DNA from 3 places in the Peribacillus aracenensis genome. Region 3 is predicted to be linked to each of the others. Evidence: riboswitches for the same ligand, from Rfam matches in the RefSeq annotation. Region 3 holds a riboswitch; each other region holds the start of a gene.
The links. A riboswitch is a leader RNA that binds a small molecule or an ion and turns the genes downstream of it on or off. The one in region 3 is predicted to bind glycine.

Region 1: another riboswitch for glycine. It lies ahead of gcvT (glycine cleavage system aminomethyltransferase GcvT); the one in region 3 lies ahead of N0M92_RS19745 (amino acid permease).
Region 2: another riboswitch for glycine. It lies ahead of N0M92_RS09350 (amidohydrolase); the one in region 3 lies ahead of N0M92_RS19745 (amino acid permease).

Annotation. Positions count from the first base shown of each region.
Region 1 covers NZ_JANZMJ010000003.1:112,049-115,335, reverse strand. The annotation lists gene N0M92_RS04755 (DEAD/DEAH box helicase) at 1-1,033, opposite strand, end outside; glycine riboswitch at 1,407-1,494, shown strand; glycine riboswitch at 1,498-1,581, shown strand; gene gcvT (glycine cleavage system aminomethyltransferase GcvT) at 1,723-2,829, shown strand; gene gcvPA (aminomethyl-transferring glycine dehydrogenase subunit GcvPA) at 2,847-3,287, shown strand, end outside.
Region 2 covers NZ_JANZMJ010000007.1:23,191-26,477, reverse strand. The annotation lists gene N0M92_RS09360 (thioredoxin family protein) at 1-271, shown strand, start outside; gene N0M92_RS09355 (DUF1444 domain-containing protein) at 322-1,128, shown strand; glycine riboswitch at 1,285-1,388, shown strand; partial or broken gene N0M92_RS09350 (amidohydrolase) at 1,614-2,796, shown strand; gene N0M92_RS09345 (DNA translocase FtsK) at 3,226-3,287, shown strand, end outside.
Region 3 covers NZ_JANZMJ010000022.1:67,981-71,267, forward strand. The annotation lists gene N0M92_RS19740 (amino acid permease) at 1-842, opposite strand, end outside; glycine riboswitch at 1,346-1,424, shown strand; gene N0M92_RS19745 (amino acid permease) at 1,632-2,975, shown strand; gene N0M92_RS19750 (DUF3311 domain-containing protein) at 3,262-3,287, shown strand, end outside.

The DNA.
Region 1 (3,287 bases), on a different contig from region 3:
GCTTTGCCAAAAAGTCAGGGGAAGGCTGATCATATTTTTCTTTCATATTCTTTAAAGTATAAAAGACCGCCTCTCTGCTGCTGCATGCTTCCCTTTGGAGGGTGAGAGCCGAAAAGGCGCTTCCTTTTGATCCATCCGAAATAGGCTTGAATTTGGAAACAGCATCATACAATGCCTGTTCCGTTGGAGAAAATTCAATGGTGATGGTTTCCACATGCCGTTTTGTCCATTCAATGCCAGTATCGGCCCGCCGGTTTCGAATCATGACAGTATTGACCAGTTCCTTTAGGTGTTCATCTTCAATGATGTTGCGGCCTTTCCCTTTATACTTTTCCGAAAAGAGCGAAGCATTTCCCAAGTGGCCCGGTTTCAATAACGAAACGAGGTGAAAAATCTCCTCGACTTTATTTTGAATCGGAGTGGCTGTCAGGAGTAAACAAAATTTCTTTTTCAGATTTTGGACGAATTTATAGTTCTTCGTCTTATTATTTTTAAGTTTATGAGCCTCATCAATAATGATGAAGTCATATTCCTGAGTGAAAATGATATCTCGATGTGGAGCGCGTTTCGCTGTATCGATGGATGAAATGACTACATCACAGGATTCCCAAACATAACTTTTTCTCTGAACGACTGCAGGTATATGAAACTTGGTATTCAATTCAAAAGCCCATTGTGTGACAAGGGAGGCTGGAACAAGGATCAATACTTTTTTTACAAGGCCCCTAATCATATACTCTTTTAGGATCAAGCCTGCTTCAATTGTTTTTCCGAGCCCCACCTCATCAGCTAAAATGGCCTTTCCATTCATCTTTTCCACCACTTGCTTCGCTGCTTCCAATTGATGGGGAAGCGGGGTTAACTGCGGAAGGTGCTTGGGCGCCTGTAAACCTTCAAAATCAGGGATGATAAGATTTTCCTCCATTTGAACCGCCAACTTATAAAGATCCCAATTTCCCCATGGACCGTCATTTTCCATTTTTTGCAGAAGCTCGTCATTCCATTCAGAATTGAAGGATATATTGATTTTCATAGAAATAACTCCCTCTTAAATCATAATTTCCTTAATAAAGGGTCAAAACCCGAACATTTCGTATGTGAAGTAAGAAAAATATTTCTCTTCAAAAGATATTGCAGAGATAAGTTTCTTAGGGTAGGATATAAGTATATTTAGAAAATTCAATTTCCAAACGCTACAAAGAATCTTTGTACATCTATTTTGCAGTTCGCGTTTTCTTAGTATGGGCTATAGGCTCTTAATTTATCCAAGATTACTGAAGGAGACACTCAAACGGTTTCTGAAGTTTTAGGAGAATTGGCAGAGAATGCATTACATGATGCTCAAAGGTTTTACCGATGCTTGGGGCTATTTCGCTTCCTTTCATTGGCGAACCATTCATATGCGGGTGAAGATAAGGGGAGAGACTACGGATGTAGCGCCGAAGGAGCAAACTTAGCAGTGAATCTCTCAGGCAAAAGAACTCTTATTGGACGCAACTCTGGAGAGCGCCGCCCGTTTTGGGACGGCCACCAAAGGGGAAAACCTATTACATAGGTAAACTTTCAGGTTTCAGGACAGAGAAAAAGCTCAAATGGGCTTTCTCTGTCCTTTTTTGTGCTTTTTTCACATCATGAATCAGGATATACCTGATGCGAAATGACAAGAAGCTTTTGATAATGAAGCCAATTAATTTTTTAAAAAAATCTGAAGGGGGTCATTTTTTGACCAATTTAAAAAGAACACCACTATTTGAGGTTTATCGTGAATACGGAGGTAAAACGATCGATTTTGGCGGCTGGGAACTTCCTGTCCAATTTTCGGGTATTAAGGACGAACATGAAGCCGTACGTACAAAAGCGGGGTTATTCGATGTTTCCCATATGGGGGAAGTCGATGTTAAGGGTCCTGGGAGCCTTTCCTTTTTACAGAAGATGCTGACTAATGATATATCAAAGCTGCAGCAGGGCGGTGCCCAATATAACGCCATGTGTTATGAAAACGGAGGCACGGTTGATGATCTTATCGTGTATAAAAGGGCAGAGGATGACTATCTGCTCGTGGTCAATGCAGCGAATACAGAAAAAGATTTCAATTGGCTTCAAGCTAATTTAATGGAAGATGTCCAAATTACGAATGTATCGAGTGACTATACACAGCTGGCACTTCAAGGACCATCTGCAGAAAAGATATTACAAAAACTATCGGGAAATACTGACTTAAGTGAAATTGGATTTTTCAAGTTCAAGGAAAACGTCCTGATTAACGGTATCTCCACGTTGGTATCCCGTACTGGATACACTGGTGAAGATGGTTTTGAGATATATAGTGACAGTGAAAATGGTCCTGCCCTTTGGAAGGCGATTATGGAAGCCGGAAAGGAAGAGGGGGTTCAGCCGATTGGTTTAGGTGCTCGTGATACACTGCGTTTTGAAGCGAAACTGCCGCTGTATGGGCAAGAGCTTTCAGCGGACATCACCCCGATAGAGGCCGGTATTGGTTTTGCAGTGAAAGTGGATAAGGAAGTGGATTTTTTCGGGAAAGCCGTTCTTGCTGAGCAAAAGGAGAATGGAGCTCCCCGCAAGCTTGTGGGAATTGAAATGATTGACCGTGGCATTCCGCGTCATGGGTATAAGATCTACAGCGGTGATAAAGTCATTGGTGAGGTCACGACCGGTACCCAATCACCCACGTTGAAGAAAAACGTGGGATTGGTACTTATCGATAAGGAATTTTCGGTACTGGATGCGGAAGTCGAAGTGGAAATCCGTTCCAAGCGTTTGAAAGCCGTTATCATACAAACACCTTTTTATAAAAAACCACGTAAATAGAGGGGAATGGTCATTAGATGAAACATCGTTATTTACCTATGACAGAGCAAGATAAACAAGAAATGCTGGAAGTGATAGGGGTATCTTCTGCTCAAGAACTTTTCAATGATATCCCTGAAAGCGTTCGTTTTCAAGGAGAATACGATATTAAGCCTGCTAAATCGGAACCTGCATTAATGAAAGAATTATCAAGGCTTGCTGCCAAGAATGCGGACCTTAAAAACTATGCTTCCTTCCTTGGTGCGGGTGTCTATGATCATTACGCACCGGTCATCGTCGATCATGTTTTATCCCGTTCAGAGTTTTATACGGCTTATACACCGTATCAGCCAGAAATTTCACAGGGCGAGCTTCAGGCGATCTTTGAATATCAAACGATGATATGCGAATTGACGGGAATGGATGTAGCTAACTCTTCCATGTATGATGGCGGGACGGCGCTAGCCGAAGCAGCCATG
Region 2 (3,287 bases), on a different contig from region 3:
AAATGAAGGCAAACATATCTTTCTTTTTTCAGCGACATGGTGCGGGGATTGCCGTGTAATCGAACCGATCATGCCGGAGATTGAAACGAAATTTCCTGACTTTACATTCATTCATGTGGACCGTGATGAATTCATCGATGTGTGTGCGGCGAATGATGTATTCGGCATACCAAGTTTCATCGCGTATGATAATGGTGTAGAGTTAGGCAGATTCGTGAGCAAGGATCGCAAAACGCAAGAACAAATTGAGGAATTCATTCAATCACTATAATTAATTTCCCCTTCTCGCTGGGGATTTTTCAATGAAGAGGAGGGTCAGTCATGAAAATGGACAGCACGAAGCTGAAAAATATCCTGAAAGAACGTTTAAAAGATGAAAATCGCACATTCAAATTCGATAGCAAGCAAGATACGTTACGGGTGGAAAATGTGAAGACCGGGAAGGGGATCACCATCGAGTTGCCTCCTGTACTTGCTAACTATGAAAACGTACAGGAAAAGGCCATCGATGAAATTATCTATTACGTGGAAGAGGCCCTGAATGTGATGGGGGGAGTACACAGCATGGAAGGCAAGGAGAAATTCATTTTCCCAGTCATCCGCTCGACCTCCTTTCCAATGGAATCGGAAGAAGGAAATCCATTTTTATTCGATGAGCATACGGCTGAAACCCGGATTTTTTATGCCCTTGATTTAGGGAAAACCTACCGTCTTATAGATGAAAAGATGATTCAACGGGAAAATTGGCAGGGTGACAGGATCCGTGAAATTGCCCTTTTCAATGCCCGTTCCCTTTCCACTGAAATGAAGTCGGATATCGTTGCAGGTAATGCATTTTATTTTTTGAACACGAATGATGGGTATGATGCCAGCAGGATCCTGAATGATTCATGGCTTCGGGAAATGAAGGACAAGGTCGAGGGAACCATGGCTGTTGCCATTCCCCATCAGGATGTCATCATCATTGCCGATGTGAAGAATGATACGGGCTATGATATTCTTGCTCAAATGGCGATGAGCTTCTTTGCCAGCGGGCATGTTCCGATAACGGCTCTATCATTTCTTTACGAAGAAAATGAGTTGGAGCCCATCTTCATTATGGGTAAAAACAAAAAGCGTGAACAATGATATATTGAATCATAAAAGGACCGTGTCAGCATCTGACATCGGTCCTTTTAAAGTTTAATAGAGTTTATGACCCTTAGAGTTGATATTTATTTTTTTATCGGCGATAATTAAATTGTAATATTTTGAAAATACAGAATAAAACGATAGAACGAGCGTATGAACGTTGTGGGAAAGTGCAAAGCATTGAGCCGCCGGGGGAGCAAGTTCCAAAAATATCCCTTGGAGCAAATCTCTCAGGTAAATGGAACCGCAGCTGGACGCAACTCTGGACAGCGCGCAGGAAGTGTGCCGTCAACGGGGAAATCTCCACGACCAAAATGGAGTTGAATTCTCAGGTGAAAGGACAGAGAAGGGAGCGGCAGGTTTGCGCAACCCTTCTCTGTCCTTTTTTAATTGGGCATTATGCATACAAAAGGTTTGCAGCGAACATGGAACCTACTAATATGCCAATCAACTTAAAATAATGGGGGAGAATAATCGTGAATGTGAAAAGCAAATTAATGAACATGCTGGAAGCCCGTAAAGAGGAAATGGTTCAAATCCGCCGTCATTTACACGAGAATCCGGAGCTATCCTTCAAAGAAGAGAAAACGGCAAAATATATCATTGATTTTTATAACGGGAAAGATGTATCGATTCAAACGAATGCAGGAAATGGATTAGGGATCATCGTGACGATCGAAGGCGGGAAACCAGGGAAAACGATTGGTCTCCGTGCCGATTTCGATGCACTGCCGATTACAGAAGAAGCGGAGGTCCCGTTCCGTTCAAAAAATGAAGGTGTCATGCATGCCTGCGGACACGATGGGCATACCGCTTATTTATTGGTACTGGCAGACTGCATCATTGAGCTGAAGGATTCCCTATCAGGTACGATCAAAATAATTCATCAACATGCAGAAGAAACACCTCCTGGTGGAGCAAAGAGCATCATGGAATCGGGGGTTTTGGATGAACTGGACGCTGTCTTTGGAATTCATTTATTCCCCTCGCATCCAGCAGGGGTCGTCGGGTATCGCAGCGGCTATTCGATGGCTGGACGGACCTATTTCAAATTAGCCATAAAGGGTGTGGGCGGCCATGGTTCCTCCCCGCATATGGCTAATGATTGTGGCAGGCGCCCATTTCGTGACAGCCGTACAAACCGTAATCAGCCGCCGCTTGAACCCTTTTGATATGGGAGTAGTCACAATCGGCTCCTTCGATGGAAAGGGAAGCTTTAATGTCATTAAAGATCGTATAGAAATTGAAGGGGATGTCCGTTATATGACGGCAGAGACCCAGCAGCTGATCGATAAGGAAATCCACCGGATCGTTAAAGGGATAGAAACGGAATTTGATGTTCAGTGCGAGCTTACATATGTGCCCGATTATCCTCCGTTATATAATGACCCTGAACTGACTGGATTCGTGAAAAATAGCCTGGAAAGCATGAATGACAAAGATGTTAAGAATGTTGTGGAATTTCCGGTTTTCTCAGGTTCGGAAGATTTTTCGTATTATGCAGAAAAGATTCCTGGCTGCTTCTTTTACATTGGCTGTAAACCGAAAGGGGTGGAAAAGGCCTATTTCAATCACCATCCTAAATTCGACATTGATGAAGATGCCCTTTTGATCGCCTCCAAATCAGTGGCGCAGGTTGTATGCAGTTTTTATGAATGGAAATAGTCTTCTTTGGTCTTTGTTTGCAAAAAAAAACGCAGAAACCCACAAAACACCGTTCGGTATTAACGAACGGTGTTTTATGGGTTGCGGCATGTATTTGAATGCCGCCGGCGGTATCATGAAGGATGTTGCAATGAATTGGCCAGTCTGCTTCCAAGGCTGCACGAAAACTTAATCTCTTTGTAAACGCGATTTAACAGCGGTGTTTTATTTAAATAGTAGACTAGGGGCTAATGTTCATTCGCAATTGATAGGTTTAAACTCATTCCAGAAGGGGTTTAATAGGATAGGAGTTCTGCGAACTTCGTAAAGTTAGCAGGAATGCGATAAAAAAATAGATGCCAATCCCAATTCAGCTTAAATTTTCTCGATATTTTTAAAATAACTGGTAGAATTAGTTACATAACTACAGATGTAGAAAGAGTGATAGTTTTGAAATGGCTAAATAAGATGAAAAAATGGTTCCAAGCAGAGGAAATTATTGAAATCGAAGA
Region 3 (3,287 bases):
GCAGCAGTGATACCTATTTTGGCAAAGGTTGAAACAAATGGACTGCCTAAGTCATCCAGTTGATCCCAAGGGAATACTGTCACGATGACGAATATGGCACCAATGTAGAAAATTAAAATGCGCCATATGATTGTTTGGATTGCTTTTGTTACGGTCTTCGTTGGATTTTTCGCTTCCCCGGCTGTTATGCCGATAAGCTCAACGCCTTGATAGGAAGCCACGACAAGGGAGAGAGCGAAGAAGAATCCTGTCCAGCCTCCCGTAAAGAAGCCGCCATTTGCCCAAAGATTCGATAATCCGATTGCATCCCCGCCATTCCCTATTCCAAAGAAGATAAGGCCAAGGCCGGCAATGATCATCAATATGATGGTTATGATTTTTATTAGTGCAAACCAAAATTCAAATTCCCCGAAGGATTTAACGGAAATGAGGTTTGCTGCCCCCAAGATGATCATGGCGACCACACCTGGTATCCAAGCAGGTAACTCCGGGAACCAATATTGCATATACAACCCAACCGCGATGATTTCGGACATTCCGACAATTACCCACTGAAACCAATTGCTCCAAGCAGTCATATAACCTGCCAAGGGATGTATATAACTGCTTGCAAAGGTTGCAAAAGAACCTGTAGTCGGTTCTAAATATAGCATCTCACCCATGGAACGCATGATGAAAAATATAAAAATACCTGCGATTGCATAAGCAAGCATAACAGAGGGCCCGGTCCATTTGATCGTGCTCGCAGAACCCATAAATAACCCGACCCCAATGGTTCCGCCTAAAGCTATCATTTGAATATGTCTTGATTCCAGCCCTCTCTTTAATTCCTTGTTCGACATGATTAACTCCCCCAGATGCAATATCGGTAATGCTTTTCCATCCTTGCCACGAACACTCTCTTTTAATTAGAAATGCTTTATCGTAATCAATATTACATAACACTTCAATTATGTTTTCTTATTTTATAATAGTAAATATTCTGTAAAAGTACAATTGTATTTTTGAAAAAAACAGTTACCAATAATATCTTGTCGACTTTTTAATTTAAAAATATCATTTTAAAAAAATGATGTTCAGTATTTTATAATAGTGATAATTCAAAAAGTGTAGAAAACAATCACTTCTGCTTAAACCTTAAGTTAATACAGGCCACCATTAATCTGCACATAATGCCGGTTTCATTTCAAAAAAATTTGTTGACCTACCGAAAAATAGATGATAGAATTCCAATATTATTTTATAAGCATAATGAATGATCCAACAGTGGAAGATTAACACTGACAGACATTTCTTCACAACCGCATACAAGCAAGCGATGAATGCTATGGATGACACTATAGCAGGAGCAGCTTCTGGAGAGACTGTACAAGATGCAGCGCCGAAGGATTCACAATCTCAGGCAAAAGGACAGAAGAGTAACGAATGATAGAATTGTTATTCTGAACCCTTTAAGAGATTGGTATTATCCAATCTCTTTTTTTATTGTCCAATTTGTGATTGGACTTAAAACTACACTCTTGAAAACCAATGGAATAGGCAAGCAGGGCAAAAAATCACGCCCCTCTCTCCAAGACCATGCAGGTTGAAATCATTCACTAACAAGACTATAAAAAACGGGGGCGCAAGAATTGGCTAAACAGGAATTAAAAAGAGATTTAAAAAATCGACATGTACAACTGATTGCAATAGGAGGAACCATTGGCACCGGTTTATTTTTAGGATCCGGAAAAGCCATACAATTGGCTGGGCCTTCCATTATATTCTCCTATCTGATAATAGGGATTGCCTTGTTTTTTGTGATGAGGGCGCTGGGCGAATTGCTATTATCCAATGCAGGTTATGCATCATTCACTGAATTTGCAACCGAATATGTCGGTCCATGGGCTGGATTCGTGACAGGTTGGACATATTGGTTCTGTTGGATCATGACCGCAATGGCCGATATCATAGCTGTCGGTGTCTATATACAATATTGGTTCGATATCCCTCAATGGATTCCGGCTCTAATATGCCTAGTCATTCTGTTAGGATTGAACCTATTGACCGTTAAGTTATTTGGCGAATTGGAATTTTGGTTTGCCATCATTAAAGTAATCACGATCATTACCTTGATCGTCGTAGGAGTCATTCTTTTGATCATCGGTTTCAATACCAATACCGGAACGGTTTCCGTAACGAACCTATGGAATCATGGGGGCATGTTCCCCAATGGCATTTCCGGATTCCTATTATCTTTACAGTTGGTCGTATTCTCATTTGTCGGTGTCGAATTGGTCGGGGTCTCCGCAGCGGAAACGGCGAACCCGAAAAAGAACATTCCCTCTGCCATCAATAAAATCCCTGTCCGGATTTTACTTTTCTATGTTGGTGCCCTATTCGTCATTCTCTGTGTCAACCCATGGACACAACTTAATGCCTCGAGCAGCCCATTTGTAGAGGTCTTTGCGTTAATCGGCATTCCTGTCGCTGCAGGAATCATCAACTTCGTCGTGTTGACATCCGCTGCTTCTGCATGCAACAGTGGTTTATTTTCAACAAGCCGGATACTCTATACGTTAAGCAGGAATGGCGAAGCCCCTGCTAAACTGGAAAAATTAAATAAACAGGCTGTTCCAAGCAATGCCTTATTAACATCCACCATCGTTGTATCAATAGGGGCATTATTGAGCAAGCTGATACCGGAACAGGCGTTTACCGTGGTGACGACCATCAGTGCCATCTGTTTCATTTGGGTATGGAGCATCATCTTGATCTCCCATATCAAATATTCGAAAACAAGGCCTGATCTAAGAGCTCAATCGACTTTCAAGGCTCCTTTTACACCCTTTGTCAATTACGCTATTTTAGGATTATTCCTATTCATCCTTATTGTTATGCTATTCGCTGAAGCTACACGACTATCACTGCTTTTGACCCCAATCTGGTTCATACTCTTGGTGATACTATATAACTATCGAAAAAAATATAGCTAAAGGAAAAAAAGCCTTGAATTCGATTCGATTCAAGGCTTTATCCGTCCATGAAACAGATCAAGAATAGGCAATTGGCGTGTTTTTGCTAAAATATATCAGCTAATTGCATTAAATTTTATATCAAAATAGTGTAAGCTATTATATATCATCGGACCTTTTTAAAAGAAGGTAAATCCGTCTTGCATGAATTTTCCTTCCCGATTTGCTTCACCCAGCCATCAGTGGCCTTGAAGAATAAACCCCATTGATGGACGTTTCACTTATTTAAAACGGAGGGGTTTGTTTAATGAAGATTATATATATCCTTACTCT